DNA from 4 places in the Rhizobium sp. R86522 genome. Region 1 is predicted to be linked to each of the others. Evidence: predicted binding sites of a transcription regulator. Region 1 holds the regulator's gene; each other region holds the start of a gene.
What was found. Region 1 encodes LexA, which represses DNA repair genes until DNA is damaged. Its sites were predicted from a motif close to TGTTCNNNNTGTGTTCNG; they were not measured.

Region 1 (7,600 bases):
TTTTCCGGTGAATTCCTTGCCGGCCGACTTGGCCGAAGACTTCCGACCGTTCGCAGCTGCTGGCTTGCGAGGCGCCATGCATCCCTCCCATGGGTTTATTATGGTCCAGAGTTGGGGACAGAATAGGGAAGAAAGAGGACGGCGGCAATGCCATAAATGCATGGCTCACATTCGCCGCAAGCAACTGTAATGACTAAAAAATTTACGATTAACTCAATTCAGGTTAATCAGAAATAGGTATTGAAGATGACGATTTCGTCCGGACGCGACATGTTGAGCTGATAACGCGCCTTTTCGTCGATGATATCCTCATCGAGAGAGCCGTCACTCAAGAGACTGACATCCTTTTCAAGCACTGTCCGCTGGGCGACGAGCGCCTCAAGCTCCGATGCGCGCTCCTGCCGGATGCGCTCGAATTCTTGCCCCGCCCTGAGGCCGTAATCACCATGGATGGAATGGTAGCCGAAATAGGACAGGAAAGCGACGGTGACAGCGGGAAGAATAAGACGGCCGTATTTCTTCTTCTTGTGATGCCTGGTCCACATGCCGACAAATGCCCTGAAACGCGAAACTTGTCGCAAGAGTAACCGTCAGATCTTAACCGACCGTTGACCCTAATCGCAGCGCAAAAGAAAAAGCCCGCGCCGGGGAACCGGCACGGGCTTCGAAGGAATTCGACCGAGATCAGCCGCGCAGGATCGACGAGCCTGCGTAAACGGCCTGCGGTCCGAGTTCTTCCTCGATACGGATCAGCTGGTTGTACTTGGCGGTACGGTCAGAGCGGGCCAGCGAGCCCGTCTTGATCTGACCGCAGTTGGTGGCAACCGCGAGATCAGCAATCGTCGAATCCTCGGTTTCGCCCGAGCGGTGCGACATCACGGCCGTGTAGGCGGCACGGTGTGCGGTCGAGACGGCGTCGAGGGTTTCCGACAGCGATCCGATCTGGTTGACCTTGACCAGGATGGAGTTGGCCACGCCCATCTTGATGCCGTCGCGCAGGCGGGCCGAATTGGTGACGAAGAGATCGTCGCCGACGAGCTGGATCTTCTTGCCGACCTTGTCGGTGAGCGCCTTCCAGCCGTCCCAGTCGTCTTCAGCCATACCGTCTTCGATCGAGAAGATCGGGTACTTGGCGGCAAGCTCGGCGAGGTATTCGGCCATGGCTTCCGGCTCAAGCGTGCGTCCTTCACCTTCCAGCACATACTTGCCGTCCTTGAAGAATTCGGTCGAGGCACAGTCGAGCGCGATGTGCATGTCTTCGCCCGGACGATAGCCGGCCTTCTCGATCGACTTCATGATAAAGTCGAGGGCGGCAGGCGCGGAGGCGAGACCCGGCGCAAAACCGCCTTCATCACCGACATTCGTGTTGTGGCCGTCGGCCGCGAGCTGCTTCTTCAGCGTGTGGAAGACTTCCGAACCCATGCGAACGGCGTCGCGGATGCTGTCGGCACCGACAGGAACGATCATGAATTCCTGGAAGTCGATCGGGTTGTCAGCATGCGCGCCGCCATTGATGATGTTCATCATCGGAACCGGCAGGACATGGGCGTTCGGGCCGCCGACGTAACGGTAGAGCGGCAGGCCAGAGGACTGGGCTGCAGCCTTGGCGACGGCGAGCGAGACGCCGAGGATGGCATTGGCGCCGAGGCGCGCCTTGTTCGGCGTGCCATCGAGCTGGATCATCAGGTTGTCGATCTGGATCTGGTTCTCGGCATCGTGACCGCCGATCGCATCATAGATCTCACCGTTGACCGCTTCGACCGCCTTTTCGACGCCCTTGCCGAGATAGCGCGAACCACCGTCACGCAGCTCGACGGCTTCATGCGCGCCGGTCGATGCGCCCGAGGGAACCGCAGCGCGGCCCATGCTGCCATCTTCGAGATAGACGTCGACCTCGACGGTCGGGTTGCCACGGCTGTCGAGGATCTCGCGGCCGATGATGTCGGTGATGGCGGTCATGTTCGCTCCCTGTAGACGGAAATTGGACAAGGCTCGGTAGGCCGATCGCAAGCCAGAAGCCAGCGGACCCGCCCGTTGAGTCATCCTCTCTTATCCGATGATCGGGAAAATACAATGACGGATCAGAGCCGAAACGAACGAAATCTAATCGATTTAAACGGCGATGACCTCCGGCGCTTCCGGTTCAACCGATTGAAGCGCCGCGATAGGACGATCAGGATGCCTTGGCGATGTCGTCGAAGGCGATGAGTTTTTCGAGCAGACGACGCATGTCCGTGATCTTGACCATGTTCGGGCCATCTGACGGTGCGTTGTCCGGATCCTGATGAGTCTCGATGAAGAGACCACCGACACCGACGGCAACAGCTGCACGAGCCAGCGTTTCGACGAATTCCCGCTGGCCACCAGAGGACCCACCCTGCCCGCCCGGCTGCTGGACCGAATGGGTGGCGTCGAACACGACAGGTGCGCCCATGGCCGCCATGATCGGCAGCGAGCGCATGTCGGAGACCAGCGTGTTGTAGCCGAAGGAGGCACCACGCTCGCAGAGCAGGACGTTCGGATTGCCGGAACCGGTGATCTTGTTCAGGACATTCTTCATGTCCCAGGGCGCCAGGAACTGGCCCTTCTTGACGTTGATCGCCCGACCGGTCTTCGCCGCAGCCACCAGCAGGTCTGTCTGGCGGCAGAGGAAGGCCGGGATCTGCAGGATATCAACGGTCGGGGCAACGGCGGTGCATTGCTCTTCCGTGTGGATGTCGGTGAGAACCGGAACGCCGAATTCCTTCTTGATGTCGGCGAAGACTTCCATTGCCGTTTCCAGGCCAATGCCGCGCTCAGCAGACAGCGAGGTGCGGTTCGCCTTGTCGAAGGATGACTTGTAGACAAGGCCGAGTCCGAGTTCGCGGCAGAGCTCGACGAGCTGGCCGGCGATCATGAAGGCATGGTCGCGGCTTTCCATCTGGCAGGGACCAGCGATCAAGGCAAAACGGCCCTTCTGGGAGAAGACGGCCTTGGCCGCGCCTTCGCCAACGACGACTTCCGAATTGGGGGACACGCTCATTTCAACTCCTCGAAGGCAAAGGTAACACCCTGCCCCTTCTCCGGCGCGACGACGAGGCGTGCGCCCGTTTTTTGATAGGTGACGCCCTTAGCAGCGAGGCAGGCTTCTGTCACGCCGAGATCATCAACCGCGAAAACCACGGCTGCCCCGACGAGCCCCCGTTCCGAGACCGCCACGTCCTGTCCGAAGTGAAGCCGGAAACCCTCCGGTGTCAGGACATCGACGGACGTATGGGCGGCCTGGATGGAGAGGCCGAAGGAATGGGCCGTGACATCGCGCTGGTCGAGGACCATTTCCAGCAGATATTGGAAGTCGCTCGGGTTCTCTTCGACCAGCACCACGCTTCGAATCCCTGCTGCGCCATTGGCATGTACGAGCAGGGCCCCCCGATCGGTCGGGAGAGGATTGATGCGCTGACAGGCGAAGGCGAAGAAATCAGGCGCGCGCAGGTCTGCGGCAAAGGCGAGGCGGAACGAACCCTCCGCGGTCCGCCCATCCGGAAAACGAAACTGGCGTGCGAAATCAAGCACAGGGCCGGCACTCATGCCGTCTTGGCGATACTGCGAATCGTCAGCCAACGCGTCCTGCGTCTTCACGACAATGCCGGAGAGGCCCTCGCCTCGTCGAAAGCGAAAGGCCTGATCGCGAGCGACAAAGACATTGCCCATGCGCGCCGCTTCCAGACAGTCCTCTCGGCTGCCGACCGCCAGCGGTTCCAGATAGGTGTCGTCAGCGAAGAACACACAGGCATTCTCTGTGCCGAACGGGTGGCGGGCATCCGCCGCAACGGTAAAGCCGAGACGCCCGAGCCTGTCGCGGGCGGTTTCGAGCTCGAAGACCGGCAGGACGAGATGATCGATGGCGCGGGCTGAGGAAATGGGATTGGACATGTTTGCTCTCGATTAATTCTTCAGTCTTGAGAATTGTGCGCCTGGCTTGAAAGGGTCTCGATCGCCTGGCGCAGCGCATTAATCTCCTGGCGCGCCTCGCGCAGCTCTTTCACCACCTCCTCGTCGATCTTGTGGTGCAAGGCCAATACCTCGATCTCTGCCTTGAGATTGATCTCGTAGTCTTTCGCCGCCATGAAGCGATCCCGCTCGGTCTGGCGGTTCTGGCTCATCATGATGATCGGTGCCTGGATGGCGGCGAGCATCGACAAGAGCAGGTTCAGGAAGATGAACGGATAAGGATCGAGCGCACCTGTTGCCAGAATCACCGTGTTGAGGATGACCCAGGCGACCAAAAACAGCATGAAGCCGATGATGAAACCCCAGGAACCACCGACCCGTGCGATGCCATCAGCGACCCGCTGGCCGAACGTGGCATGAGCCAGAAAGTCCTCGCCGGCATTGGTCGACACCGTGCGTCGCTCGCGCGCCCGCTTCAGCACCTTCTGCTCTGCTGACGAAAGATCGGATGACGACTTTCCCAGAACGAGCTTCTCGATATCCTTCAGCATTTACAGCATCCTTGAGGGCGGTTTGCCTGATGTGTGGGGGGCGGATCTGCACTCTCCTCTGCAACACGCCAAAATCCGACAGTTTCAAGACCTTTGTCCGCGGCTATCGCATTTTATCACTGGCTCTTCACAAAAATTTATCCCCTTGCGGAACACAACTGGAACATATAGTGTCTGTTCTGTATTTGTTTCACCTCGGGGGCACCGCATATGCTGACGCGCAAGCAACAGGAACTGCTTCTCTTCATCCATGAACGGATGAAGGAATCGGGTGTCCCGCCGTCCTTCGACGAGATGAAGGATGCGCTGGACCTCGCATCGAAATCCGGGATCCATCGCCTGATCACTGCGCTCGAGGAACGCGGCTTCATCCGACGCTTGCCGAACCGGGCTCGTGCACTGGAGGTCATCAAGCTTCCGGAAGCCTATTCGCCAAGCATCCAGCCGCGCCGCGGCTTTGCGCCGAGCGTGATCGAGGGCAGTCTCGGCAAGACGCCGCCGGCGCCAGCACTGACAAAGCCGCCCGTCGAAGACAACGGCTCGTCCGTCTCGGTTCCGGTCATGGGCCGAATCGCAGCCGGTGTGCCGATTTCAGCCATTCAGAACAACACTCACGACATCACGGTACCGGCGGAGATGATCGGCGCGGGCGATCACTACGCGCTTGAGGTCAAGGGCGATTCGATGATTGAGGCCGGTATTCTTGACGGCGATACGGTTATCATCCGCAATGCCTCGAACGCCAATCCCGGTGACATCATCGTGGCGCTCGTCGACGACGAGGAGGCGACACTCAAACGCTTCCGCCGCCGCGGCGCATCGATTGCGCTGGAGGCCGCCAATCCGGCTTACGAAACCCGTATCTTCCCGCCGGATCGCGTCAAGATCCAGGGCAAGCTGGTGGGCCTCATTCGCCGCTATCACTGATCGGGCTTCGGCCTCGGTCGGACGTTCCTAGTCGGACCCGCAAATTCATGCGTGTTATCGGAAAGGCCGCTGCGCCAGTCGTAAAGTCGGTGCGCAGTCCAAGGTCTTGAGGGTCCGTCGAGCGCTGACCTGACCGTCATGGCTTGTGAGGTGGCGGCTAGGCCCGCGACCTCGAGGGAGCCGGTTGCGCGCTGGCTCGCCTCGGAAATCAGGAGCGCGCCAGAGCGGCAGGTTTTGACGCGCGTGCGCGCCGACAGAACCACGATATCAGCGCGGTCGCAGGCTGCGCCGATGAGGTCCGGGCGTTCCAGCGTCAGCAGCGTGTTGCCGTTCTCCAGTCTGATGGCACAGGCCTGCTTTACGCAGGTGAACTGTTCTCTCCCGGCGGCCTTGAGTAGGCTATAAAATACAGCCTCTGCGAGTTTGCGCTGCTCCTCCGACAGGGTTTGGCCATTACGCCATTCTGGCGCTGGCGGCAGGGGGGCGGTCTCGAGCATCACCGGGCGCCTTGGTTCATCGATGCCGAGCACGGGTCGCCATTGATCGAAGATGAAGGCAGGCGGGCGGGCTCGGTTGATTGCAATGATGGACGTGTCGTCATTTGCGACCCGAATCGCGACCAACCGAGCGTCCTCGCTGATCATCAGTTCGCCACCCGGGGGTCGTGGAGCAAGGAAGGCAGCAGCGAGCGTTGCGACGATGAGAGCCGTGCCGACATGCCTGATCGGGGTTCTGAGTAGCATCAGCAAGAGCATGCCGGCGATTGCGCCGGGCATGAACCATGCCGGCAGACGCGGGAAGACGTAGCCGCCGCCCCAGCCGGAGACGGTGTGAGCGACAATGAGCACCATTTCCAGGCCCTGTCCCATGATCCAGAAGAACGGCGCGTCGAGGCCAAATGGCATGAGCAGCATGGCAATGAAGCCGGACGGCATCACGACCAGCGAGATCAGCGGCATGGCGGCGAGGTTTGCCTCCAGTCCATGGGTCGACAGCCGGTGGAAATGGCTGATGGCAAAGATGGCGGTCGAGACCCCGCCGATGAAGGAGGTCGCCAGCGTCCCACCGACGAACATGGCAAACCCCGCCACAATCCGCATGGCAAGCGAGCGGGCTTTGGGCAGGATCGCGCGCGGTCGCGCCCGCCACCCGGCATAACCGGCAATCAGGGCTGCAGTCGCCGCGAAAGACATCTGGAAGCTCGGCCCCATGACGGTCGAGGGCTGGACCGCGAGGATCGCGGTGGCCGCAAGCGCGAGATTGTGGAGGCTGACAGCCGGGCGGTCGAAGAGGACGGCGCCGAGCATGACCGCCGTCATCAGATAGGCCCGCAGCGCCGAGACCTGGTAGCCGGAAATGAGCACATAGCCGGTCGTCGCCAGAAGCGCGCCGGCGGCCGCGATCTTCTTTACCGGAAAGCGATGCGCAAAAGTCGGCATTAGGCTCAGAAGCCCTCGCAATCCGACAAAGAAGATGCCGGCGGCAAGCGCCATGTTGAGGCCCGAGATCGCAGTGATGTGAGCGAGGCCCGAGACGCGCAGCGCCTCCGTCGCCTCTTCCGACATCGATCGGCGTTCGCCGGTAATGATCGCAGCTGCGAAGGCGCCGGGATCTCCGGGCAGGATGCTGCGAATGCGGTTTGAGATGCGATCCCGGAGCGAGAACAGGGCCGCGTCGAAGCGCGCCCACAGACCCTTTTCCTCCCATGAAGCGGAGGTTTTGGCCTGGGGCGGACCGAGGAAGAAGCCGACAGCGCCGATGCCGGCGAAGTAGCTTTGGAAGCTAAAGTCGTTCAATCCCGGCAAAGCCGGACCTGACGGTGGTGACAGACGGGCGCGGCCGCTCAATTGCTCGCCGATGGCAGCTGGCACATGCTTGCTTCGGGCAAGGAGGGACACGCGTCCCGGCGACCGGCGAATGCTCGGCTCTGCGGTCTGGATCACGCGTAACACGTAACGCCATTCACCGCCCGCCCCCTGCTCCCGTCGCTCGACGACCCCGGTGACCGTGGTGACGAGCGGCTGATCGAGGATCACGGTGGACGCTCGCCGTGTCTCCCATTCGGCCATCAGCATGCCGAGAAGGATCAGGCACATACTCCACAGGACCACATGCGCCACGGTGTCGCGCATCGCCCGCAAAAGTGCAAAAGCCAGGCAAGCAAGGAGCAGTCCGAGGACGATGGCCGGCGG
Region 2 (7,600 bases), 450 kb from region 1:
TCTGGGACATGGACGTGCCGGCACAGCCCGTGCTTCTGGATTTGACGAATGCCGAGGGTGCGGTGACACCCGCGCTGATTGGCCCAACGAAGCAGGGTGACATCTATGTGCTGGACCGCCGGACGGGCGAGCCGATCATTCCGGTGCGCGAGATCCCTGCACCGGGTGGTGCGATCCCCGAAGACTTCACAGCGCCGACCCAACCGATCTCGGATCTGACCTTCCGTCCGCCGACACTCACTGAAAGCAACATGTGGGGCCTGACGATCATCGACCAGATGATGTGCCGCATCCAGTTTCATCAGCTGAAATACGAGGGTCAGTACACGCCGCCTTCGCTGGAAGGGACACTCGTCTATCCCGGCAATTTCGGCACCTTCAACTGGGGTTCGGTCGCCGTCGATCCGGAGCGCCAGGTGATGTTCGGCATGCCGACCTATCTCGCCTTTACATCGAAGCTGGTTCCGCGTTCCGACATTCCGCCGAAGGAAGAAGGCGCAACAGGGTCCGAGCAGGGACTGAATCGCAACGAGGGCGCACCTTACGGCGTCGTCATGGGGCCGTTCCTGTCGCCGCTCGGCATTCCATGCCAGGCGCCGCCGTGGGGCACCATTGCCGGCGTCGACTTGCGGTCGGGCGATATCGCCTATCAGAAGCGCAATGGTACGATTTACGACATGACGCCGCTGCCGCTGCCCTTTAAGGTCGGGGTGCCCGGTATTGGTGGTCCGATGATCACCAAGGGCGGCGTGGTGTTCCTCGGTGCAGCCGTCGACAACTACCTGCGTGCCTATGACCTGACGACCGGCGAGCAGCTTTGGGAGATCCGCCTGCCAGCTGGTGGCCAGGCGACCCCGATGACCTATGCGCTCGACAACGGCAAGCAGTATGTCGTGATGGTCGCTGGTGGTCATGGCTCGGTGGGCACGGATCCGGGCGACTATATCATCGCCTACACGCTGCCCGATTGACCATGGTTCAATAGCATTGAACCCGCTCGCGATCGCGGGCGGGTTCACTTTCGGCACACTTCAGCGTGTCTGGCCTTGCTGCGAAACGGAACGTTAACCATGTGATTCTACACACATGTCGTAACGTGAGGATGTTTCGCATGAGTAGCCAAGCCATGAACGGCCAGTCCAACCCGACGACAATCGCCTTCTTTCCGCTCGCGAGCCGCCGGGATCTGGTGCGCCGTTCCGCGATCGAACTCGACCGCCTGAATGGCTATGCCGCGACGGAATTCTGGAAGACGACATGCCGCCGGCTCGGCAGCGAACTTCTCGAACTCGGTTGCCCGGAAGACGAGATGCGGGCCGAAATCATGGACTTCCAGGCGGCCGTCCAGGTCGAACTGATGTGGCTGCATCGCGAGGAAGCCGCGCAGGGCTGAGTGGCCCGAGGTCAGGCGCGATACTTCCTGTTGGCAACGCTGGCCGGTGCTTGTCCGCCATCTCATCTCTCCGGTATGACGGCGCCAGCATCACTCCAGTTCGAGCAGCGCAGCCTTGGCCAAACTTCATTTCATCTATGCCACCATGAATGCTGGCAAATCGACGCTTCTTTTGCAGGCTGCGTACAACTACCGCGAACGCGGCATGCGGGTGGCGATGCTGATCAGCGCGCTGGACAATCGCGCGGGCAAGGGCTTCATCGGGTCGCGGATCGGGTTAAAGGCCGAGGCCGATGCCTTTGGTCAGGAAGAAGATCTCTTCGCCGCAATCAAGGCCGATCACGAGACTTCACCGCTCTCCTGCGTCTTCATCGACGAGGCACAGTTCATGACGACGGATCAGGTCTGGCAGCTTGCGCGGGTCGTCGATGTGCTCGACCTCCCGGTCATGGCCTATGGTCTCAGAACGGATTTCCGCGGTGAACTTTTCCCCGGGTCCAAGGCGCTGCTCGCGATTGCCGACGAACTCACCGAGGCCCGTTCCATCTGCCATTGCGGCCGCAAGGCGACCATGGTCGTTCGCGTCGGCGAAGACGGCAAGGCACAGCGGGACGGTGCGCAGGTGCTGATCGGTGGAAACGAGACCTACACCTCTCTCTGCCGCCGTCATTGGCAATTGGCCTTCGCCGCGGAAGAAGTTACCGCCAGCAAGTGAGCATTTGCAGCGTCAGCCGTTCCGGTTGACCAGCTTCTGCCAGAGCAGCAGTCCGCCGCGCGCCAGAACCCGGCTCAGCTCCAGATAGGCCCGGTAGGGCAGAACCGTGAGATAACGCCAGCGCGGCAGCTTGTGGGCGTTTATATTGCCCTGGATCTGCGATTCGAAATCGGAATCCTGGCTCGCCACCAATGGGCTGACGAAGGCGCCCTTCAGACCTGATAGATATTCGAGATCGAAGGCGATGTCATACGCAAGGCGCATCGGCACCAGTTTCTCCGCAATCCAGCGGGCGGCCTTGCGGTTGATCATGTAGGCGCCCGAGCCCTTCTCACGGGTGAGGGCAATTGCCAGCGAGCGACGGTCCGTCAGCTTGCGATAGGGGAATTTCCGGCCGCTGCTGACTGTGGTGAGGCGCAAAATGTCCCAGGCGTCGGCATTCTTCGCTGCAGCATCGATCGTTTCGAGAAAGTCCGGCTCGAATGTCACGTCGTCTTCGAGGATGAGGCAAAGATCCGCGTCGGAGGCGAGAAAGCGGCGTGCGCAATCGACATGGCTCAGATAGCAGCCGACCTCGCCGTGTTTCAGGCGACGGCCATGCAGCAGCTTGTAGGAGAGTTCGGAGAATTCCGGAATCGGGAAGTTGAGGTTGCGCCCGATCACCGCCGGGACACGCTCCGCGACGATGCCCGCGGCAGCCGTCTCGCGGTTCATCACCTCCATGCGATCTTCCGCGCCGTCCATGTTGATCAGGTAGACGGCGAGGTTCAGGCGGCTTTCCGGAAGGACTTGCAAAGCTGTCTCCAATGACAGGGTCGAACAGACTGCCTTCTGCGCAATCCGCACGAAAGCGTCAATAGTGCCTGTCGTCTCAGGCCTTCTCGACGAAACCGTCGAGCACGCGCTTCTGGCCGGCGCGGTCGAAATCTATGGTCAGCTTGTTGCCTTCGATGGCCGAAATATTGCCGTTGCCGAACTTCATATGAAAAACGCGGTCGCCCACGGAAAAGCGTGACGGTTCCGATGTCGTGGACTTGGCGACGAGCTCGCCATCGATCGTCTTTGCGCGTGGTCCGCTTTCGCCGTAGCCGATGCGCTCAACCGCATGGCCGGAGCGGTTGCCCCAGTTGTCGCGTGTGGCGTCGGTCTTGTTGGCTTGGGCGCGCTTCCAGCCTGGCGTCGAATAGCTGTTCTGGAAGGGCTCCTGCTTGTCGAAGCGGGACTGGCCATAGGGGTTGCGGCCATAGCCGCCATAGGAGGTCTCGGCTTCGGCGACCTCGACATGGGCGGGCGGCAGCTCTTCTAGGAAGCGCGAGGGCAGGGTGGATTGCCAGAGGCCGTGAATGCGGCGGTTCGAGACAAACCAGATGTGGCAACGGCGCTTGGCGCGAGTGATGCCGACATAAGCGAGCCGGCGCTCTTCCTCGAGGCCTGAGCGTCCGCCTTCGTCGAGGGCGCGCTGATGGGGAAACAAGCCTTCTTCCCAGCCGGGCAAGAAGACGGTCTCGAATTCCAGGCCCTTGGCCGAATGCAGCGTCATGATCGACACGGCGTCGAGGTTCTCGTTGGTCTCGGCATCCATGACCAGCGAAACATGTTCGAGGAAGCCGCGCAGGCTCTCGAAGGCTTCCATCGAGCGGATGAGTTCCTTCAGGTTTTCCAGACGTCCCGGCGCTTCCGCCGACTTGTCGTTCTGCCACATGGCCGTATAGCCGCTCTCGTCGAGGATCTGCTCGGCAAGTTCGGTATGCGGCGTGTTTTCGAGCAGGGTCTGCCAGCGGCGGAAATCGGTGACGACGTCGAAGAGCGCCTTGCGGGCCTTTGGCTTCAGCTCGTCGGTTTCGATGATGTCGGCCGCTGCCGCGAGCATCGGGATGTCGCGGGCGCGGGCATAGTCGTGCAGATTGCGGACCGTGGTGTCGCCGAGACCGCGCTTCGGCGTATTGACGATGCGCTCGAAGGCGAGGTCGTCGGCCGGCTGGCAGACAAGCCGAAAATAAGCCATCGCGTCGCGGATTTCGAGGCGCTCGTAAAAGCGCGGGCCGCCGATGACGCGGTAGTTGAGACCCAGCGTGACGAAGCGATCTTCGAATTCGCGCATCTGGAAGGAGGCGCGGACCAGGATCGCCATGTTGTTCAGCGGGTGCTGGTTACGCTGCAGCTGTTCGATCTCTTCACCGACGGCGCGGGCTTCCTCTTCAGAATCCCAGGCGGCATGGACGACGACCTTGTCGTCGTTGGGATCGACGCGGTCAGTAAAGAGGGTCTTGCCGAGGCGGCCCTCATTGTGCGCGATCAGAAAACCGGCGGCACCGAGGATATGCTCGGTCGAACGGTAGTTTCGCTCGAGCTTGATGACCTTGGCGCCGGGGAAATCCTTCTCGAAGCGGAGGATGTTGTCGACTTCGGCGCCGCGCCAGCCATAGATCGACTGGTCGTCATCACCGACGCAGCAGACGTTCTGCGGCACGCCCGGCGGCCGCTGGGCGAGCAACCTGAGCCACATATACTGGGCGGTGTTGGTGTCCTGATACTCGTCGACCAGCACGTATTTGAAGCGCTGGTGGTATTCCTTCAGGACATCAGGGTTCGCCTTGAACATGCGGATCGGATGCAGGAGCAGGTCGCCGAAATCGCAGGCATTCAGGGTCTTCAGACGGTTCTGATAGGCGATATAGAGCTCGCGGCCCTTGCCGTTGGCGAAGGCGCGGGCGTCGCCCTCGGGAATCTGGCTTGGGTCGAGACCCTTGTTCTTCCAGCCGTCGATCATCTGGGCAAATTGCTTGGCCGGCCAACGCTTGTCGTCCAAACCTTCAGCCTGGATGATCTGCTTGATCAGACGCACGACATCATCGGTATCCAGGATGGTGAAGTCGGAGCGTAGGTCAACCAGTTCAGCGTGGCGGCGCAAGAGCTTGACGCCGATCGAGTGGAAGGTGCCGAGCCAGGGCATGCCTTCGACGGCGCCGCCGACAAGATGGCCGATACGCTCCTTCATCTCGCGGGCAGCCTTGTTGGTGAAGGTCACCGCCAGGATCTGGCTCGGGAAGGCCTTGCCGGTTGCCAGGATATGGGCAATGCGGGTGGTGAGCACGCGGGTCTTGCCGGTGCCGGCGCCTGCGAGCACGAGTACCGGACCATCGACGGTTTCGACGGCTTCACGCTGTTCCGGGTTCAGGCCGGAGAGATAATCGGGCGCACGAGCTTGATCACGGGCAGCCATAGCGCGGGCCGCAATGCCAAGCCCACCGGCAGCAGGAGCGCCAGAAGTGGGGGCAGGGGACGCGGCAGGCTTGCGCGGTGCGGGTTCTTCGTCGAAGAAGGGAATGTCGTCGAAACCGTTACTCATGCGGCTCAATGTAGTGATTCGGGTCGGAAAGGCCAGTGACGGCGTTCTGGTTTTATTCCTTGCGCCGTGTTGCTCACGGATTTCGGCAGGCTTTAGGCTTTAGGCTTTAGGCTTTAGGCTTTAGGCTGTGGGATGTGCTAAGCTCTCGTCCGGACGGTTTCGCCCGGCATGCAGGGGTTGCGGGATCACGGCGGCGTGAAAAGACGCGAGATTACAAATCAGTAAGCTTGACGTTCTGGCATTGCCACTGACTGTTTGCGCCCGATACTTAACCGCTGACATTCCGTTTTACATTTTGGAGCCTTGCATGCCGGTTTGGAAGCAACTCGCCATCAGTTTCGCCGTTCTTTTCGTCGGTCTCTGTTCCCTCGTCTATTTTTCACCCGGAGCGGGGCAGGCGCTCGTTTCAATGGGGGTGCCCGCTTCGGCCGTGGCGCTCGTGTCGGGCACGGCAGAAGGTGAAGGGCAGGGACAGCGGGGCCAGGGGCAGGGCGGGCAGCAGGCGCAGTCCGGTGGACAGGGGCAGGGCCAGGGAAACCGCCGTGGCGGCGGCAATCAGGCCATTCTCGTGGCCACGCAGCCAGTCGCCATGGGTGTCGTCAACGACCGCCTGAGTGCAATCGGCGATGGGGAGGCGATCGAGGCGGTGACTGTCATGCCGCAGGCGTCCGGAACCCTCGACCAGATCCTCGTGTCTTCCGGCCAGAAGGTCAGCAAGGGTGACCTCATCGCCCGGCTCGATCGTGAGGAGCAGGTCATCCTGCGCGATCAGGCGGCCGTTGCGCTTCGCAGTGCGAAGGAGAAGGCCGAATCCTACCGCAATCTCCAGAGCTTCTCGCGGCTCGACGTGCTCGACGCGCAAATTGCCGAAGAACAGGCGCAGCTGCAATTGACCACGGCCGAACTCAATCTGAAGCGCCGCGACATCGTGGCGCCGATCGATGGTGTGATCGGTATCGTTGGCGTCAGTGTCGGCGACAATGTCACGAATACGACAGCCATCGTCTCTCTCGATAATCGCAGCCAGCTGCTGGTCGATTTCTGGGCTCCCGAACGTTTCGTCGCGGCCGTGCGGCCGGGTATGCCGGTCGAAGCCAAGTCCGTCTCGCGTCCAGGCCAGGTTTTCCAAGGCACGGTCGAAGCGGTCGATAGCCGCGTGGATCAGGCGAGCCGCACGATCCGCATTCGCGCCAAGATCGACAATCCCGACGATGTGCTGCGCGCCGGCATGTCGTTTGCTGTTGCGATGCGGTTTCCCGGTGACAGCTATGCGGCCGTAAACCCGCTCGCGGTGCAATGGGACGGTGAGGGCTCCTTCGTCTGGCAAATTGTCGACAACAAGTCCGTGAAGACGCGCGTGACGATCGTGCAGCGCAATTCTGACCAAATCCTCGTCGAAGCACCGCTCAAGGAAGGCGACGTGGTCGCCGTCGAAGGGCTCCAGCGTGTGCGTGAGGGTGGGACCGTCGAAATTGCCGGCGAAACCCGCGCCGATGCCGAGGAGGTTGCTGTTCGATGAGCGCGAGTGAGAACGGTTCCGAACAGTCCGGGCGCAGCTTTACCGCCCTTTTCGTGCGCCGCCCGGTTCTGGCGGCGGTGCTGAATACACTGCTTGTCGTTGCAGGTCTGGCTGCCCTTGCCGGCATCGAAATCCGCGAATTGCCTGACGTCGACCAGCCTGTCATCACGGTCAGCACGGACTATGATGGTGCTTCCGCGCAGACCATGGACCAGGAGGTGACGCGCATCATCGAGGGCGCAGTCGCCCGGGTCAGCGGCCTCAAATCCATGTCGTCGCGCTCCCAGTTCGGCGAGAGCCGTACGACGCTGGAGTTCAGCGACAATGTCGACTTGGCAGTCGCCGCAAACGACGTGCGCGATGCGCTCGGTCGGGTGCGCAACCAGTTGCCCGACGACACGGACGAACCGCGCATCGTCAAGGCGGACGCTGATTCGCAGCCGATCATGCGGCTTGCCGTGACCTCCACCACGCTCTCGATGGAAGACCTGACGCTGCTGGTGGACAACGAGATCTCGGACCGGCTGGCCGCCGTCGAGGGCGTCGCCGACGTCCAGATCTATGGTGATCAGGAAAAGGTTTTCCGCATTGACGTCAATCAGGCGGCACTCGCCAGCCGTGGCT
Region 3 (7,600 bases), 310 kb from region 1:
GGTGGTTCTGCACGAGAGCGAACGTGAAGGCTTCCGGGGCGCGCTCGCCGCCGCCATGGACCGACAGGTGGACATCTCGCCGATCGACAGCCGCCATCCGACAAATGACAGCAGGCATTTCCGCTTCTACGTGAACGCCGTGATCGACCAGAGCGACGAGGCGCCGGAAGAGGCGGCGATCGTCTATGCCGTCGACGTGACCGACCAGAAGGCGCTTGAGGCGCAGATGGCGCAGACGCAGAAGATGAACGCGGTGGGAACACTCGCCGGTGGCATCGCGCATGACTTCAACAACGTGCTGACGGCCATTCTTCTGTCCTCCGACCACCTGCTTCTGCAGGCGCGGCCGTCGGATGCAAGCTTCGCCGACCTCATGGAGATTAAACGCAACGCCAACCGCGCTGCCGTTCTTGTGCGGCAGTTGCTTGCCTTCTCGCGCAAGCAGACAATGCGGCCGAGTGTGTTGAACCTCACCGATGTGATCGGCGACCTCAGAATGCTGGTCGATCGATTGATTTCGGGCACGAACGTCAAGCTCAAGGTCGAATACGGCCGCGATCTCTGGCCGGTGAAAACAGACCTGTCGCAGTTCGAGCAGGTTCTCATCAACCTCTGCGTCAATGCGCGCGATGCGATGCCCGATGGCGGTTCGATCACCGTTTCGACACACAACATAACTGCCGAGCAGGCCGAAGGCTTTGGTTATCGCGGTCTGCCGTCGGAAGACATGGTGCTGGTCGAGGTGGCCGATACCGGCACCGGTATTGCGCCCGAGATCATGGACAAGATCTTCGAGCCCTTCTTCACGACGAAGGAAGTCGGCAAGGGTACGGGCCTCGGGCTTGCGATGGTCTACGGCATCGTCAAGCAGTCCGGGGGCTACATCTATCCCGAGTTCGAGGTCGGCAAGGGGACGACTTTCCGCATCTTCCTGCCGCGCCACGTGCCCGAGGTTCAGCCGGTGGCCGAAGGCCAGGTCCTGGCCTCCGTCAGCGGTGACACGATCACGGTTGCGACGGCCAGTGCCAAGGCTGAGGCGCAGGATGCTCCTGATCTCACAGGCAAGTCGGCCGTCGTTCTTCTCGTCGAGGATGAGGAGGCCGTTCGGCGCGGCGGTAAGCGCATGCTTGAGACGCGCGGCTATACCGTGCATGAGGCCGGCTCCGGCGTCGAGGCGCTCGACATCATGGAAGAGCTCGACGGGGCGGTAGACATCGTCGTCTCCGACGTCGTCATGCCCGAGATGGACGGCCCCACCCTGCTCACCGAGCTGCGCAAGAAATATCCGGATCTGAAGTTCATCTTCGTGTCGGGTTATGCCGAGGACGCCTTTGCCCGCAATCTGCCGGCCGACGCCAAGTTCGGCTTCCTGCCGAAGCCCTTCTCGCTCAAGCAGCTGGCCGTCGCCGTGCGTGAAATGCTGGATGGCGAAGGCTGAGGGCGTTTGTAGAGTTATGGAGTGTGCTTGAAACAAAGAACCCGCCGGATCGCTCCGGCGGGTTCTTTTCTTGTCACGTGATGTGTGGCTGTCAGCCGTTCATGGCGACGGCGATCTCGGCTGCCAGGCGGGCATTGTTCTCGACCAGCGCAATATTGGTCTTCAGCGAGCGACCGCCGGTCAGGTGGAAGATGTTGTCGAGCAGGTATGGTGTCACTGCCTTGCCGGCGATCTCGTCGCGTTCGGCATTGGCAAGCGCCCGGCTGATGTAGATTTCCATCTCCTCGCGCGGGATCTCGTCGCCTTCCGGAACCGGATTGGCGATCAGCATGCCGCCATCGATGCCGAGCTGGTCGCGCATCTTCTGGAAATTGGCGATCGCGGCCGGGCTCTGCAGGTTGAGCAGGCTCTTCAGGCCCGAGCTGCGCGACCAGAAGGCGGGGAAGTCTTCGCTGTCATAGGTGACGACGGGCACGCCGCGCGTTTCCAGAACTTCCAAGGTCTTCGGAATGTCGAGGATCGCCTTCGGGCCGGCCGAAACGACGATCACTGCCGTGCGCGCCAGTTCTTCGAGGTCGGCGGAGATGTCGAAGCTTTCTTCGGCGCCACGGTGCACGCCGCCAATGCCGCCGGTTGCAAAGACATGGATACCGGCGCGGTAGGCGGCGATCATCGTTGCTGCAACGGTCGTCGCACCGTTGCGCCGCTCGGCGATCGCAAAGGCGAGATCGGCGCGCGAGAGCTTCATCACATGCTCCATCTGCGCCAGCGCCTCGAGCTCTGCCGGTTCCAGGCCGATATGCAGCACGCCCTTGATGACGGCAATGGTCGCGGGCACGGCGCCCTGCTGGCGCACGATGTCTTCGACGCTGCGGGCCATCTGCAGATTGCCCGGATAGGGCATGCCATGGGTGATGATCGTCGATTCAAGTGCGACGATCGGCGCGCCGCGCTGCTTGGCGGCGCTGACTTCGCTCGAATAGGTGATGGGCAGAAGGGGCGAGATGGAACGGGTCATGGGGGGATCTTCCGTTAGAAATTCAGGGTCTCATGACAGGAAACGGGCCGGCGCGACAAGAGCCATCTGACGTGCAAGCTTTTCCGGGGAGAGATTTTCATCGGTGGCATTGGGACAGGCGAGCGTGATCGCGGCACTTGCCGTGCCATGGCGGAGCGCTTCGTCCAGTTTCGCGCCGGACAGGCGGGCATGCAGGAAACCGGCGGCGAAGGCATCGCCGGCCCCGGTGACGTCGGCGATCTGCTCGAGCGGCTTCGGCTCTATCACGGCGACGCTGCTCTCATCGAAGACGACGGTTAGGCCGCTGCCGCTTGTGACGCTGCCACCGCGCAAGCCCTTGGCGCGCAACAGGTCCGGCCAGTCCTCCGGCCGCTCGGGGCGCTGACCGGCAATCGCTTCAGCCTCAGCACCATTCATGAAAAGATGGGTGAGCAAGGGCAGGGCGCGCGCGAATTTCACCACCTTGGCAGGTGAAATCGCGATGGCCGACAGCCCCTTGCCGGCCGCATGGCAGGTCGCCGCCAGTACAGTCAATGTGTCTGCCGGCAGGTTGGCGTCGGCCAGAACATGATCTGCCTCGGTCAGGCTGTCGCGCAGCGACCGCGCCCGCATCCGCCGCGCTGAAAAGGCGTCATACAGTGCCATGTCGGCAAGGGCGATGACCAGATTGCCGTCGCGCTCAAGGATGGCCGTGTAGCTCGGGGTCGCGCGATCGAGGAACATCACGGGCTGGTCGTCGAGACCGGCGCGTTCGGCTGCATCCGCCACCATCTGGCCTGCCGCATCGCCGCCGCGTGGCGCAATCAGGCGGACCGAACGGCCCAAGCGGGAGAGATTGCAGGCCGCGTTGAACACGCCGCCGCCCACCTCCTCGAACCATTGGCCGGGATTGCTGGCGCCCGGCTTCGTCTCTGCAAAAATGCGGCCGCGTCGGTCGATATGGGCGCCGCCGATCGCCAGGATTTCGATCGTCATGGGCATGCCTCCAGCATCGTCGAAACACGAATCGAACCGCTACCCGGCCGCGTTGACTTAGCAGCTACGCCCGCCACGCGCGGACTCGTGCAGGCGCGCGGAACATCATTCGAACACGCTCTCGAAAACGATTGAGATTCAACCGCTTGGCTTGCTCTTGCAAAATGAGAACAAAAAGAGTACATATTCCCCATCGGCGGCTTCATTGCCTATGCGGCCTCAATAACCTAAAGGTGGATCAAATGGCACAGAATTCTTTGCGGCTTGTAGAGGACAAATCGGTGGATAAAAGCAAGGCATTGGAAGCGGCGCTCTCGCAGATCGAACGGTCGTTCGGCAAGGGCTCGATCATGAAACTCGGCGCGAACGAGAGCGTGGTCGAAGTCGAGACGGTCTCGACGGGGTCGCTCAGCCTCGATATCGCGCTCGGCATTGGCGGCCTGCCGAAGGGGCGCATCATTGAAATTTACGGGCCTGAAAGCTCGGGTAAGACGACGCTTGCGCTGCAGACTATCGCCGAAGCGCAGAAGAAGGGCGGCATCTGCGCCTTCGTCGATGCCGAACATGCGCTTGATCCTATCTATGCCCGCAAGCTCGGCGTCGATCTGCAGAACCTCCTGATTTCGCAGCCGGACACCGGCGAGCAGGCACTTGAAATCACCGATACGCTGGTGCGCTCAGGCGCGATCGACGTGCTCGTGGTCGACTCGGTTGCTGCGCTGACGCCGCGTGCGGAAATCGAAGGCGAAATGGGCGACAGCCTGCCGGGCATGCAGGCTCGCCTGATGAGCCAGGCGCTGCGCAAGCTGACGGCCTCGATCTCCAAGTCGAAGACGATGGTCATCTTCATCAACCAGATCCGCATGAAGATCGGCGTCATGTTCGGCTCGCCGGAAACGACGACCGGCGGTAACGCGCTGAAGTTCTACGCCTCCGTGCGTCTCGACATTCGCCGTATCGGTGCTGTCAAGGATCGCGAAGAGGTCGTCGGCAACCAGACCCGCGTCAAGGTCGTCAAGAACAAGATGGCGCCGCCCTTCAAACAGGTCGAATTCGACATCATGTATGGCGAAGGCGTCTCCAAGACCGGTGAGCTCGTCGATCTCGGCGTCAAGGCGGGCATTGTCGAGAAATCGGGGGCCTGGTTCTCCTATAACAGCCAGCGTCTCGGCCAGGGGCGTGAGAACGCCAAGCTCTTCCTGCGCGACAATCCTGCGGTGTCCCAGGAAATCGAGATGGCGCTGCGCCAGAATGCCGGACTGATCGCGGAGAAATTCCTTCAGAACGGCGGGCCCGACGCCAACGACGGTGATGTTGCCGACGACGCGTAAACTGCCCTCCATTTTCGACTATCGTGTCGGCCGCGTTTCCTTCGAGACGCGGCCGGTTTTCGTTTCGGCTGCTGGACAGGGATGAAGCCGGGCGATAAAAGCCATTGATTTTGCAAATTGGCCGGCTTCCCGGCCTGAATGAAGGGCGTGACATGAGCGGTGTAAACGACATCCGGTCGACTTTTCTCGATTACTTCAAGACGAACGGTCACGAGGTCGTTTCCTCCAGCCCGCTGGTGCCGCGCAACGACCCGACGCTGATGTTCACCAATGCCGGCATGGTGCAGTTCAAGAACGTCTTCACGGGTCTTGAGCAGCGCCCCTACTCGACAGCTGCGACCGCGCAGAAATGTGTTCGCGCCGGCGGCAAGCACAACGACCTGGACAATGTCGGCTATACCGCGCGCCACCACACCTTCTTCGAAATGCTCGGCAATTTCTCCTTCGGTGACTACTTCAAGGAACGTGCCATCGAGCTTGCCTGGAACCTGATCACCAAGGAATTCGGCATCGACCGCAACCGCCTGCTGGTCACCGTCTACCATACGGATGATGAGGCCCATGGCCTCTGGAAGAAGATTGCCGGCCTCTCGGACGACAAGATCATCCGCATCCCGACCAGCGACAATTTCTGGGCGATGGGTGATACCGGCCCCTGCGGTCCATGCTCGGAAATCTTCTACGATCATGGCGACCACATCTGGGGCGGCCCTCCGGGCTCGCCGGAAGAAGACGGCGACCGGTTCATCGAAATCTGGAACCTCGTCTTCATGCAGTATGAGCAGGTGACGAAGGAAGAGCGTATCGACCTGCCGCGGCCGTCGATCGACACCGGCATGGGTCTCGAGCGCGTTGCGGCCCTCCTGCAGGGCAAACACGACAACTACGACATCGACCTGTTCCGCGCATTGATCGACGCCTCCGTTGATCTCACCGGTGTGAAGGCCGAAGGCGAGCGTCGCGCGAGCCACCGCGTCATCGCCGACCACTTGCGCTCGTCCGCCTTCCTGATCGCTGACGGCGTGCTTCCTTCAAATGAAGGTCGTGGCTACGTGCTTCGCCGCATCATGCGCCGTGCGATGCGTCACGCGCAGCTGCTCGGCGCGAAAGATCCGGTCATCTACAAGCTGCTGCCGGTCCTCGTTCAGCAGATGGGCCGCGCCTATCCGGAACTGGTGCGCGCCGAGGCGTTAATCTCCGAGACGCTCAAGCTCGAGGAAACCCGCTTCCGCAAGACCCTGGAGCGCGGCCTGACGCTGCTGTCCGATGCGACGGCTACCCTCGACAAGGGCGACAGCCTCGACGGCGAGACCGCCTTCAAGCTCTACGACACCTATGGCTTCCCGCTCGACCTGACCCAGGACGCGCTGCGCGGCCGGGGTATCGGCGTTGACCTCACCGGCTTCAACGATGCCATGCAGCGCCAGAGGGCCGAAGCCCGTGCCAGCTGGGCGGGCTCCGGTGACAAGGCCCAGGAGACCGTCTGGTTCGAGCTCAAGGAAAAGTTCGGCGCAACCGAATTCTTGGGTTACAGCTCGGAGACCGCCGAAGGCCAGGTCCTGGCCGTCGTCAAGGATGGCAAGGTCATCGAGCAGGCGAGTGCCGGTGACGAGGTGCAGATCGTCGTCAATCAGACGCCGTTCTACGGGGAGTCCGGTGGCCAGATGGGCGATACCGGCGAGATCGTTGGCGAAGGCTTTTCGCTTGCCGTTAGCGACACCCAGAAGAAGGGCGAGGGCGTCTTCGTGCATGTCGCGACCGTCCAGAACGGCGTGGTCAAGGCCGGTGGCGCGGTTCAGCTGAACGTCGATCATGCCCGTCGCTCGCGGCTGCGCTCGAACCATTCCGCTACCCATCTTCTGCATGAGGCACTGCGCGAGGTGCTCGGCACGCATGTCGCCCAGAAGGGTTCGCTCGTTGCACCCGAGCGCCTGCGTTTCGACATCTCGCATCCGAAGCCGATCTCGGCCGACGAGCTGAAGGTGGTCGAGGAGATGGCAAACGAGATCATCATCCAGAATGCACCGGTCACCACCCGCCTGATGGCGGTTGACGATGCGATTGCCGAGGGCGCCATGGCGCTGTTCGGTGAAAAGTATGGCGACGAGGTTCGCGTCGTATCGATGGGAACGGCGCTGCGTGGCGAGAAGGCCGGCAAGTCCTACTCAACCGAACTTTGCGGCGGCACGCATGTGTCGGCGACCGGCGATATCGGGCTGGTTCGTCTGGTCGGAGAAAGCGCCGTGGGTGCCGGTGTGCGCCGCATCGAAGCGCTGACGGGTGAGGCGGCGCGCGCCTATCTCGCCGAGCAGGACGAGCGCGTGAAGACGCTCGCTTCGACGCTCAAGGTTCAGCCGACTGACGTCGTCGCCCGTGTCGAGGCCCTCGTCGACGAGCGCCGCAAGCTCGAGAAGGAGCTTGCGGATGCCAAGCGCAAGCTCGCCATGGGTGGCGGCGCATCGGGCGGTGCCGAGGCACCGAAGCAGGTGAACGGCATCAATTTCATCGGCCGCATCCTGGCTGGCATCGACGCCAAGGATCTGAAGGGCATGGCTGATGAGGCGAAGGCCGATCTCGCGACCGCTGTCGTCGTCCTGATCGCAGTTGCCGAAGATGGCAAGGCGAGCGCTGTGGTCTCCGTCACGCCTGACCTGACCGACCGTTTCAGCGCCGTCGATCTGGTGCGCGTGGCCTCTGCCGCGCTCGGCGGCAAGGGCGGCGGCGGACGTCCCGATATGGCCCAGGCCGGTGGTCCGGATGGTGCTGAGGCCGAGGCAGCGATTGCTGCAGTGGAGGCAGCACTTGCCTGATCTGATTGCATTTACGGGATGATCGAGG
Region 4 (7,600 bases), 1.1 Mb from region 1:
ATGTGGCAGATTCTGGTCCATGCTTGCGACGGATTGACCGGATTTGTCGTCCGTCATCTGCGACGATTCTGCATCTTGGACTTAAGTCTATGATTTTTCGGGGTTAATTTGTGGTGAAACTTGGTGCTGTCACGCCTTGACTATGCAGGGGCTCAAAATTATGGTGCGGCCGACTTCAAAGCGGGCCAGAAGGGTTTCTATCTCGCCGTTTCTGCATTCAATTCGGGCGCATAAACGGCCCATGAGACAGGCGACGGTCGGAGAAAGCCATGACGGACCACCGGGAAGAAGATCTGGAAGAGCGCCGCAGACGGCTGACCACGGAACTCGCTGAGCGGGACGCCAAGGTCAAGGACGAGGAGCGAGCCGAGATCAATGCCGACCAGACCCGCAAGGGATATGGTATGGCAATGAAGATCTCGAGCGAATTCATCTCCGCCATCATTGTCGGTGCCATCCTGGGTTATCTTTTCGACTACTTTGTGGGCACGGGGCCATGGGGCATGATCGTCATGCTTCTCATCGGTTTCTGCGCCGGCGTGTTGAACGTCATGCGCGTCGTCGGGATCGTGGCATCGCCACATCCGGCGGATCGCAGACTGGACTTGGACGACAAGGGCAACGGTCGCTGACGCGCCGGCCCGGAAACGAGAATGACCGCTTCGGCGGCGAAAGCGAAAGAGCAGAACGTGGCAAACGATCCCACTTCCCAGTTCCTTGTGAAGCCGATTGTACCGATCGAAATCGGCGGGATTGATTTTTCGTTCACCAACGCCTCCCTGTTCATGGTGGCAACCGTGGCTGCCGCCTCGGGTTTCCTCTACTTCTCGACCGCCAATCGCGGTCTCATCCCGACGCGCATGCAGTCGGTCGCCGAAATGGCCTACGAGTTCATTGCCTCCATGCTGCGCGAAGGCGCGGGCTCCAAGGGCATGCACTTCTTCCCGATGGTCTTCTCGCTGTTCATGTTCGTCCTGACGGCAAACCTGCTCGGCATGTTCCCCTACTTCTTCACGATCACCAGCCAGATCATCGTCACCTTCGCCCTGGCGCTGTTCGTGATCCTGACGGTCCTGATCTACGGCTTCTACAAGCACGGTCTGCACTTCCTCTCGATCTTTGCGCCATCCGGCGTTCCGGGCGCACTTTTGCCGCTCGTGTCGACGATTGAGGTCGTGTCCTTCCTGTCGCGCCCGATCAGCCTTTCGGTTCGTCTCTTCGCCAACATGCTGGCCGGTCACATCACGCTGAAGGTCTTCGCGGGCTTCGTCGTGTCGATGAGTGCTGCCGGTGCCGTCGGCGTCGCAGGCTCCATCCTGCCCCTCATCATGACGGTCGCCATGACCGCTCTCGAGTTTCTCGTTGCCTTCCTGCAGGCTTACGTCTTCGCGGTACTGACTTGCATGTACCTGAACGACGCCGTGCATGGTGGTCACTGAGAATAAAGTCGCTGGCCCCGGTTTCCCGGGTGTCAAAAACAGCCGCAACAACCCATTCGAAGGAGTATCCATATGGAAGCGGAAGCAGCAAAGTACATCGGCGCGGGTCTCGCATGCCTCGGCATGGCTGGTACGTCCCTCGCTCTCGGCCGTATCTTCGGTGACTACCTGACCGGCGCACTGCGCAACCCGTCTGCTGCTGACAGCCAGTTCGGCCGTCTGGTATTCGGCTTCGCCGTTACGGAAGCTCTGGGCATCTTCTCGCTGCTCATCGCTCTCCTTCTCCTGTTCGCCGTCTGATAACGGCTGGAGTTTGAGATCACGGCGCGCCGACAAGGCAGCCGTGATCTCGCGCATTTGAGCATACACCTGGAGGTGAGCATGTTTGTGACCCCCGCCTTTGCCCAGGAAACCCCGGCAGAAGGCCAGCTTCACACAGAGACCGGCGTGGCCCACGACGAGGCTCATGGCGGCGGCGTGTTCCCGCCGTTCGATTTTTCGACCTATCCGTCGCAGCTTCTGTGGCTGGTGATCACGTTCGGCGTGTTCTACATGCTCATGCAGAAGGTCATCGTCCCGCGCGTCGGCGGCATTCTTGAGAACCGCCACGACCGCATCGCCCAGGATCTCGACGAGGCTTCTCGTCTGAAGTCCGAAGCCGATGCTGCCATCGAAACCTACGAGCGCGAATTGACTGCGGCCAAGGCGAAAGCCGGCCAGATCGCTTCTGCCGCTCGTGATGCATCCAAGGCCAAGGCCGATGCGGAGCGTGCTGCGATTGAGACGGAACTGTCCGCCAAGATCGCCGCTGCCGAAAGCCGCATCGCCGACATCAAGGCGCGCGCTTTCGCTGAAGTCGACACGATCGCGATCGACACCGTCGGCGCAATCGTCGAAGAACTGATCGGCGCCAAGTCGACCGCGGCCGACATCAAGGCCGCCGTCTCCGGCGTCGCAAAGCAGGGGGCCTAAGCATCATGGACTCTTCATTTTTCGCGCTCGTTGCCCTCGTCCTCTTCTTCCTCCTGCTCGCCTACCTGAAGGTACCGGGCATGATGGCGAAGGCTCTGGACGAGCGCGCCGACAAGATCCGCGACGAGCTGGCCGAAGCCAAGCGCCTGCGCGAAGAGGCTCAGCACCTGCTGGCCGAATACCAGCGCAAGCGCAAGGAAGCCGAAGCCGAGGCTGCAGCCATCGTGGCCGCCGCCGAGCGCGAGGCCGCTGCCCTGACCGCGGAAGCCAAGCAGAAGACCGAAGAGTTCGTTGCACGCCGCAACGCACTCTCCGAGCAGAAGATCAAGCAGGCCGAGACCGAAGCCGTGAACGCCGTTCGCGCTGCAGCCGTCGACCTTGCGATTGCAGCTGCCGAGAAGGTCCTGGCCAAGAAGTCCGACGAAGCCGTGCAGCAGTCGCTGTTCAAGGCCTCCGTCGGTGAAGTGAAGTCGCGCCTGAACTGAGTTCGGCCGACCGCTGACAAGTTGCTGATTGTGACGCCCCGACCGGTCTCCGGTCGGGGCGTTTTCTTTTTCGATGTGTAGCCTGTCGAGATGGATGAAGCGCGACGCATGGTCGTCAGTGCTCTGTGGCGTGCATTCCCGGTTACGGTTGCAGGTGCGCGCAGATATGAGGGCTAGAGGTCTGCGTCCGCTGGCGTGGCGGTGATCTTCAGCGGTCGGAAACTCATCCGGTGCAAGGGGCAGGGGCCGTGGGTCACGATCGCGCCGCGGTGGCGGTCCGTGCCGTAGCCCGCATGGACCTCAAAGCCGTAATCAGGATAGACGAGGCCAGCTCTCACCATCATCCGGTCCCGCATCACTTTGGCGACGATCGAGGCGGCAGCGATCGAGACAGAACGCGCATCGCCCTTGACCACCGCTTCACCCGAGCACAAAAGACCGATCGGCACGTCGCGACCGTCGGCGAGCACATGCCGGGCCTCCTGATCGAGGCCGGCCACGGCCCGGCGCATGGCATCGAGGCTCGCCTTGCGGATGTCGATGAAATCGATGCGCTTGGGCGAGGAGGACGCAATCGAAACGGTCGCTTCGGCCAGGATATGTTCATAGAGGACCTCACGCTGGACGGCGGAAAGCTTCTTGGAGTCGTTCAGCCCGTCGGGGATCCGCTTCGGATCGAGGATCACGGCTGCGGCGACCACCGGGCCTGCCAGAGGCCCGCGTCCTGCTTCGTCGGTCCCGGCCACCGGCCAAAGGCCCTGGCGCTTGGCGCGGCTCTCAAGTGAGAAATCCGGGACGAGGGGCAAGTCTGGAAAGAGGCCAGGAGAATCGGGTGGCGTGCGTCGTTTCATGCGGCAGAAATCGCACGCGCACCCGACCTCCTGCAAGTCCCCGGTCCCAATCGCGATCATGGCGAAAGGGGCGGCTTACCAGGGACTACATCCGGTGCGAGGCGGCGGACAACAGCACCGGAATACGAAAACAAACCCAAGTCAGAGCAGCGACAGCTGCACTCCGTCGCTATCGGGCGAGATGAACAGGTCTTCCCTGAGATGCAGGCTGCGGCGCATCAGGCCGAGCCGCTTGGTCGCCATCTCGAAGCGACGGCTGATCTGCCAGGCATAGGGACCGGCCCCTTTCATCCGCTTGCCGAATTCGGCATCATAATCCTTGCCGTCGCGCATCGAGCGAACCAGTGACATCACGTGACGATAGCGGTCCGGATAGTTCTGCAGCAGCCAGTCGCGAAACAGCGGGCTCACTTCGAGCGGCAGGCGCAACAGCACATAACTCGCCTCAGTCGCCCCTGCGGCCCTGCCGCTGTCGAGAATGCGTTCGATCTCGTGATCGTTGAGAGCGGGAATGACTGGCGCCATCATAACGGCCACAGGAATGCCGGCCTCTGAAAGTGTCTTGATCGCCTCCAGCCGTTTGGCCGGTGTCGAGGCACGGGGCTCCATCGTCCGTGCCAGCTTGCGATCCAGCGTCGTCACCGAGATGCCGACTTTCACCAGCCCGCGCTCTGCCATCGACGTCAGGATGTCGATATCGCGCAGGATGAGCGCGGACTTCGTCACGATCACAACCGGATGGTTCGCCTTGTCCAGCACCTCGAGGATCTGGCGCATGATGCGCCATTCGCGCTCGATCGGCTGGTAGGGATCGGTATTGGTGCCGATCGCGATCGGTTTCACCTTGTAGCCCGGCTTCGACAGCTCCCGTTCCAGCAGGCGCGGCGCATCCGGCTTGGCAAACAGCTTCGCCTCGAAGTCGAGGCCTGCCGACAGGCCCATATAGCTATGCGTCGGTCGGGCGAAGCAGTAGATGCAGCCATGCTCGCAGCCGCGATAGGGATTGATCGAACGGTCGAAGGGAATGTCGGGTGAATCGTTGCGGGTGATGACCGTGCGCGGCTTCTCGACCTGAACTTCGGTCCTGAAGGGCGGCATGTCCTCGAGCGTATGCCAGCCGTCATCGAAGGCGACGTGCTCCTGGTTCTCGAACCGGCCGGCCGGATTGATCCCGGCCGCACGTCCGCGCCGCCGATCGATCTCGATCCGCATGCTGGACGCGTTCATCAGCGCATCGGCAATATCTGCCGTATTGCCGGGCTGAAAGGCAGCCTGGCTCACAAGAGACAGCTCGGTCATGTTTGGCTCCTCGCGGGCGTTCAAGCCTCGCTCAATGACTTTATTCCTAGCGGCAAAAAGAGAACAATGCAAGAACAAACTTCGGAAAACTGTCTGTGGCAAAACTTTGTGCAATGCGATAGATATAGGCAATGCTGACAGTGATCATGGAATGCCACGACCAGGAACCCGAGCTCGCACAGACCTTGTCCGTGCTGGTGGCCGGCGCTGTCGAGGGTCTGGTCAGCGATGTCATCGTGCTTGACCACGGCTCGACCGATGGTTCGTCCTTGGTTGCCGATGCTGCCGGATGCCGCTTTTATCAGCAATGGGACATGAAGGACGTGCTGGCGACGGCGCGGGGCGAATGGCTGCTGCTCATCGAACCCGGTGCGCGGCTCGGCCAGGGCTGGGTGGACGAGGTTGCGGAATATGTCGCGCTCAATAAGGCGCCCGCCCGTTTCTCCGAATCGCGGCTTTACCGGCAGCCCTTCTACCGGCGGCTGACCCGCTCGACGCCGCTGCTCGAGAATGGCCTCCTGATCCCGAAGCGGCAGGCACAGGGGCTGGCTGGGGAGGGCAGGGAACTGCTTCAGCTGGCGCGCGGGCACAAGCCGCGCCGTCTCGCCTCCGAGATCATTCCGTCCTGGGTCGCCCGCGAGGCGCGCCGCTAGTCAGCCTTGGCTGCGCTTCAGATGCTCGTCGAGCCTGGGCATGATTTCAACGAAATTGCAGGGCATGTGGCGATAGTCGAGCTGCGGCTTGATGATACCGTCCCAGGCATCCTTGCAGGCGCCGGGCGAACCCGGCAGCACGAAGATGAAGGTGGCGTTGGCAACGCCACCCGTCGCGCGGGACTGGATCGTCGAAGTGCCGATCTTGTCATAGGAAATGCGGTGGAAGACTTCGGAAAAGCCGTCCATGCGCTTTTCGAACAGCGGCTCCAAGGCCTCGGGCGTGACATCCCGCCCGGTAAAGCCCGTGCCACCGGTGGTGATGACGACATCGATCTCGGGCGTCTTCGTCCAGGTCTCGACCTGGTCCCGGATCGCCGTCTTGTCGTCCTTGACGATCGCCCGGGCAACAAGCCGGTGACCAGCCTCTTCGATGCGCGCGACCAGCGTGTCCCCGGATTTGTCGTCGGAAAGGCTGCGGGTGTCGGAAACGGTGAGCACCGCAATGCCAACGGGAATGAAGGGGCGGCTTTCGTCGATGCGGCTCATCGGCTCTCTCCCTGAACAGTACGTGTGAGGAGCACATACCAGTTCGGCCGATAGGCCGAAAGCGCCAAGGCCGCCTTCATCGCCGCAGCCTCGGTCTCGTAGAGCCCGAAACAGGTGGCGCCAGAGCCAGACATGCGCACAAAACCTGCCAGGCTCTGCCGCAGCAGATCGCAGGCCTCGGCAATCTCGGGCACCAGCGCTTCTGCCGGCGGCTGCAGGTCGTTGCGCAGGGCGGAGAGCGACTGCATCCACGCAGAGAGACTGGAAGATTGGTCCATCTCGCCGATCGGATCATTGTCGCGGCGCTGAAGGCTGCGAAAGATCTCCGGCGTGGAAACGGGCTTCAGCGGATTGACCAGCACCAGCGGTACGGAGGGCATGGCAACTGTCTCGATTGCCTCGCCTATCCCGCGCGCGCGCAGCGGCGTCGAGGCAAGGCACATCGGCACATCGGCGCCGAGCTGCACTGCGATCTGCTGCAACGTCTCCGCCGGCAGCTCCGCCTTCCAGAGCCTGAGGAGACCGCGCAATGTCGCTGCGGCATCCGCCGAACCACCGCCGATCCCCGACGCGATCGGCAGGCTCTTGTCGAGAAGAATGGAAACAGCGCCATGTGGCTGGCCGCATTCATCGAGGGCGGCCCGAAGCAGATCGCGCGCCTTCAGAACCAGATTGTCATCGCCTGAAAGCGCAGCCCCGAAGCGCCCGACGATACGGAAACTGTCTGTGTTTGCCGTCTCAAAGGCGAGTTCGTCGCCGTCCTCGGCAAAGGTCACGAGACTGTCGAGAAGATGATAGCCGTCGTCCCGCCGACCTGTGACGTGCAAAGCAAAGTTGATCTTGGCCGGAGCCGTCTCGACGATCCGCTCCGGCCGGCGCTCTGCAATGTCTTTCATTCGGCTCAGGTCTTCTTGTCGTCTTTCTTGGGCTCTTCGACCGGTTTGGTCTCGGCCTTGGCGGCATCAAACTCGATCGCCGGAAGGCCCTTGTCGATCTTTGCCTGGATCTTCGGAACTTCGACCTCTTCCGGTTCGGATGCGAGTGCGCGCTTCCACTGATACTTGGCTTCCAGCTTGCGCCCGACGCGCCAGTAGGCATCGCCCAGATGGTCGTTGATCGTTGGGTCACCGGCACGCAGCTCGACGGCGCGTTCCAGTTCGACCACCGCCTCTTCGAAGCGACCAAGTCGATAATAGGCCCAGCCGAGCGAATCGACGATGTAGCCGTCGTCCGGCCGAAGCTCGACCGCCTTCTTGATCATCTCCAGACCTTCCTGGAGATTGCGGTTCATGTCGACCCAGGAATAGCCGAGATAATTCAGCACCTGCGGCTGATCGGGGTTGAGCTCCAGC

Region 2: a site for LexA is predicted at 5,500-5,517, ahead of SJY08_RS05760 (ATP-dependent helicase). Genes of this name have one in related genera too.
Region 3: a site for LexA is predicted at 3,530-3,547, ahead of recA (recombinase RecA). Genes of this name have one in related genera too.
Region 4: a site for LexA is predicted at 5,106-5,123, ahead of SJY08_RS13405 (glycosyl transferase). Genes of this name have one in related genera too.

The regions. Positions count from the first base shown of each region.
Region 1 covers NZ_JAXHBX010000001.1:1,661,103-1,668,702, forward strand. The annotation lists gene pdhA (pyruvate dehydrogenase (acetyl-transferring) E1 component subunit alpha) at 1-78, opposite strand, end outside; gene SJY08_RS07875 (septum formation initiator family protein) at 228-545, opposite strand; gene eno (phosphopyruvate hydratase) at 685-1,959, opposite strand; gene kdsA (3-deoxy-8-phosphooctulonate synthase) at 2,174-3,022, opposite strand; gene SJY08_RS07890 (VOC family protein) at 3,019-3,912, opposite strand; gene SJY08_RS07895 (DUF1003 domain-containing protein) at 3,933-4,481, opposite strand; gene lexA (transcriptional repressor LexA) at 4,692-5,408, shown strand; gene SJY08_RS07905 (ComEC/Rec2 family competence protein) at 5,402-7,600, opposite strand, start outside.
Region 2 covers NZ_JAXHBX010000001.1:1,211,462-1,219,061, forward strand. The annotation lists gene SJY08_RS05740 (glucose/quinate/shikimate family membrane-bound PQQ-dependent dehydrogenase) at 1-971, shown strand, start outside; gene SJY08_RS05745 (DUF6074 family protein) at 1,112-1,393, shown strand; gene SJY08_RS05750 (thymidine kinase) at 1,509-2,108, shown strand; gene SJY08_RS05755 (glycosyltransferase family 25 protein) at 2,121-2,903, opposite strand; gene SJY08_RS05760 (ATP-dependent helicase) at 2,980-5,457, opposite strand; gene SJY08_RS05765 (efflux RND transporter periplasmic adaptor subunit) at 5,765-6,976, shown strand; gene SJY08_RS05770 (efflux RND transporter permease subunit) at 6,973-7,600, shown strand, end outside.
Region 3 covers NZ_JAXHBX010000001.1:1,352,474-1,360,073, forward strand. The annotation lists gene cckA (cell cycle histidine kinase CckA) at 1-1,438, shown strand, start outside; gene SJY08_RS06410 (pseudouridine-5'-phosphate glycosidase) at 1,530-2,456, opposite strand; gene SJY08_RS06415 (carbohydrate kinase family protein) at 2,487-3,431, opposite strand; gene recA (recombinase RecA) at 3,674-4,762, shown strand; gene alaS (alanine--tRNA ligase) at 4,915-7,572, shown strand.
Region 4 covers NZ_JAXHBX010000001.1:2,734,372-2,741,971, reverse strand. The annotation lists gene SJY08_RS13440 (AtpZ/AtpI family protein) at 270-632, shown strand; gene SJY08_RS13435 (F0F1 ATP synthase subunit A) at 690-1,439, shown strand; gene SJY08_RS13430 (F0F1 ATP synthase subunit C) at 1,512-1,739, shown strand; gene SJY08_RS13425 (F0F1 ATP synthase subunit B) at 1,821-2,411, shown strand; gene SJY08_RS13420 (F0F1 ATP synthase subunit B) at 2,417-2,896, shown strand; gene SJY08_RS13415 (ribonuclease HII) at 3,070-3,747, opposite strand; gene SJY08_RS13410 (PA0069 family radical SAM protein) at 3,889-5,046, opposite strand; gene SJY08_RS13405 (glycosyl transferase) at 5,178-5,699, shown strand; gene moaB (molybdenum cofactor biosynthesis protein B) at 5,700-6,248, opposite strand; gene SJY08_RS13395 (4-(cytidine 5'-diphospho)-2-C-methyl-D-erythritol kinase) at 6,245-7,144, opposite strand; gene SJY08_RS13390 (tetratricopeptide repeat protein) at 7,150-7,600, opposite strand, start outside.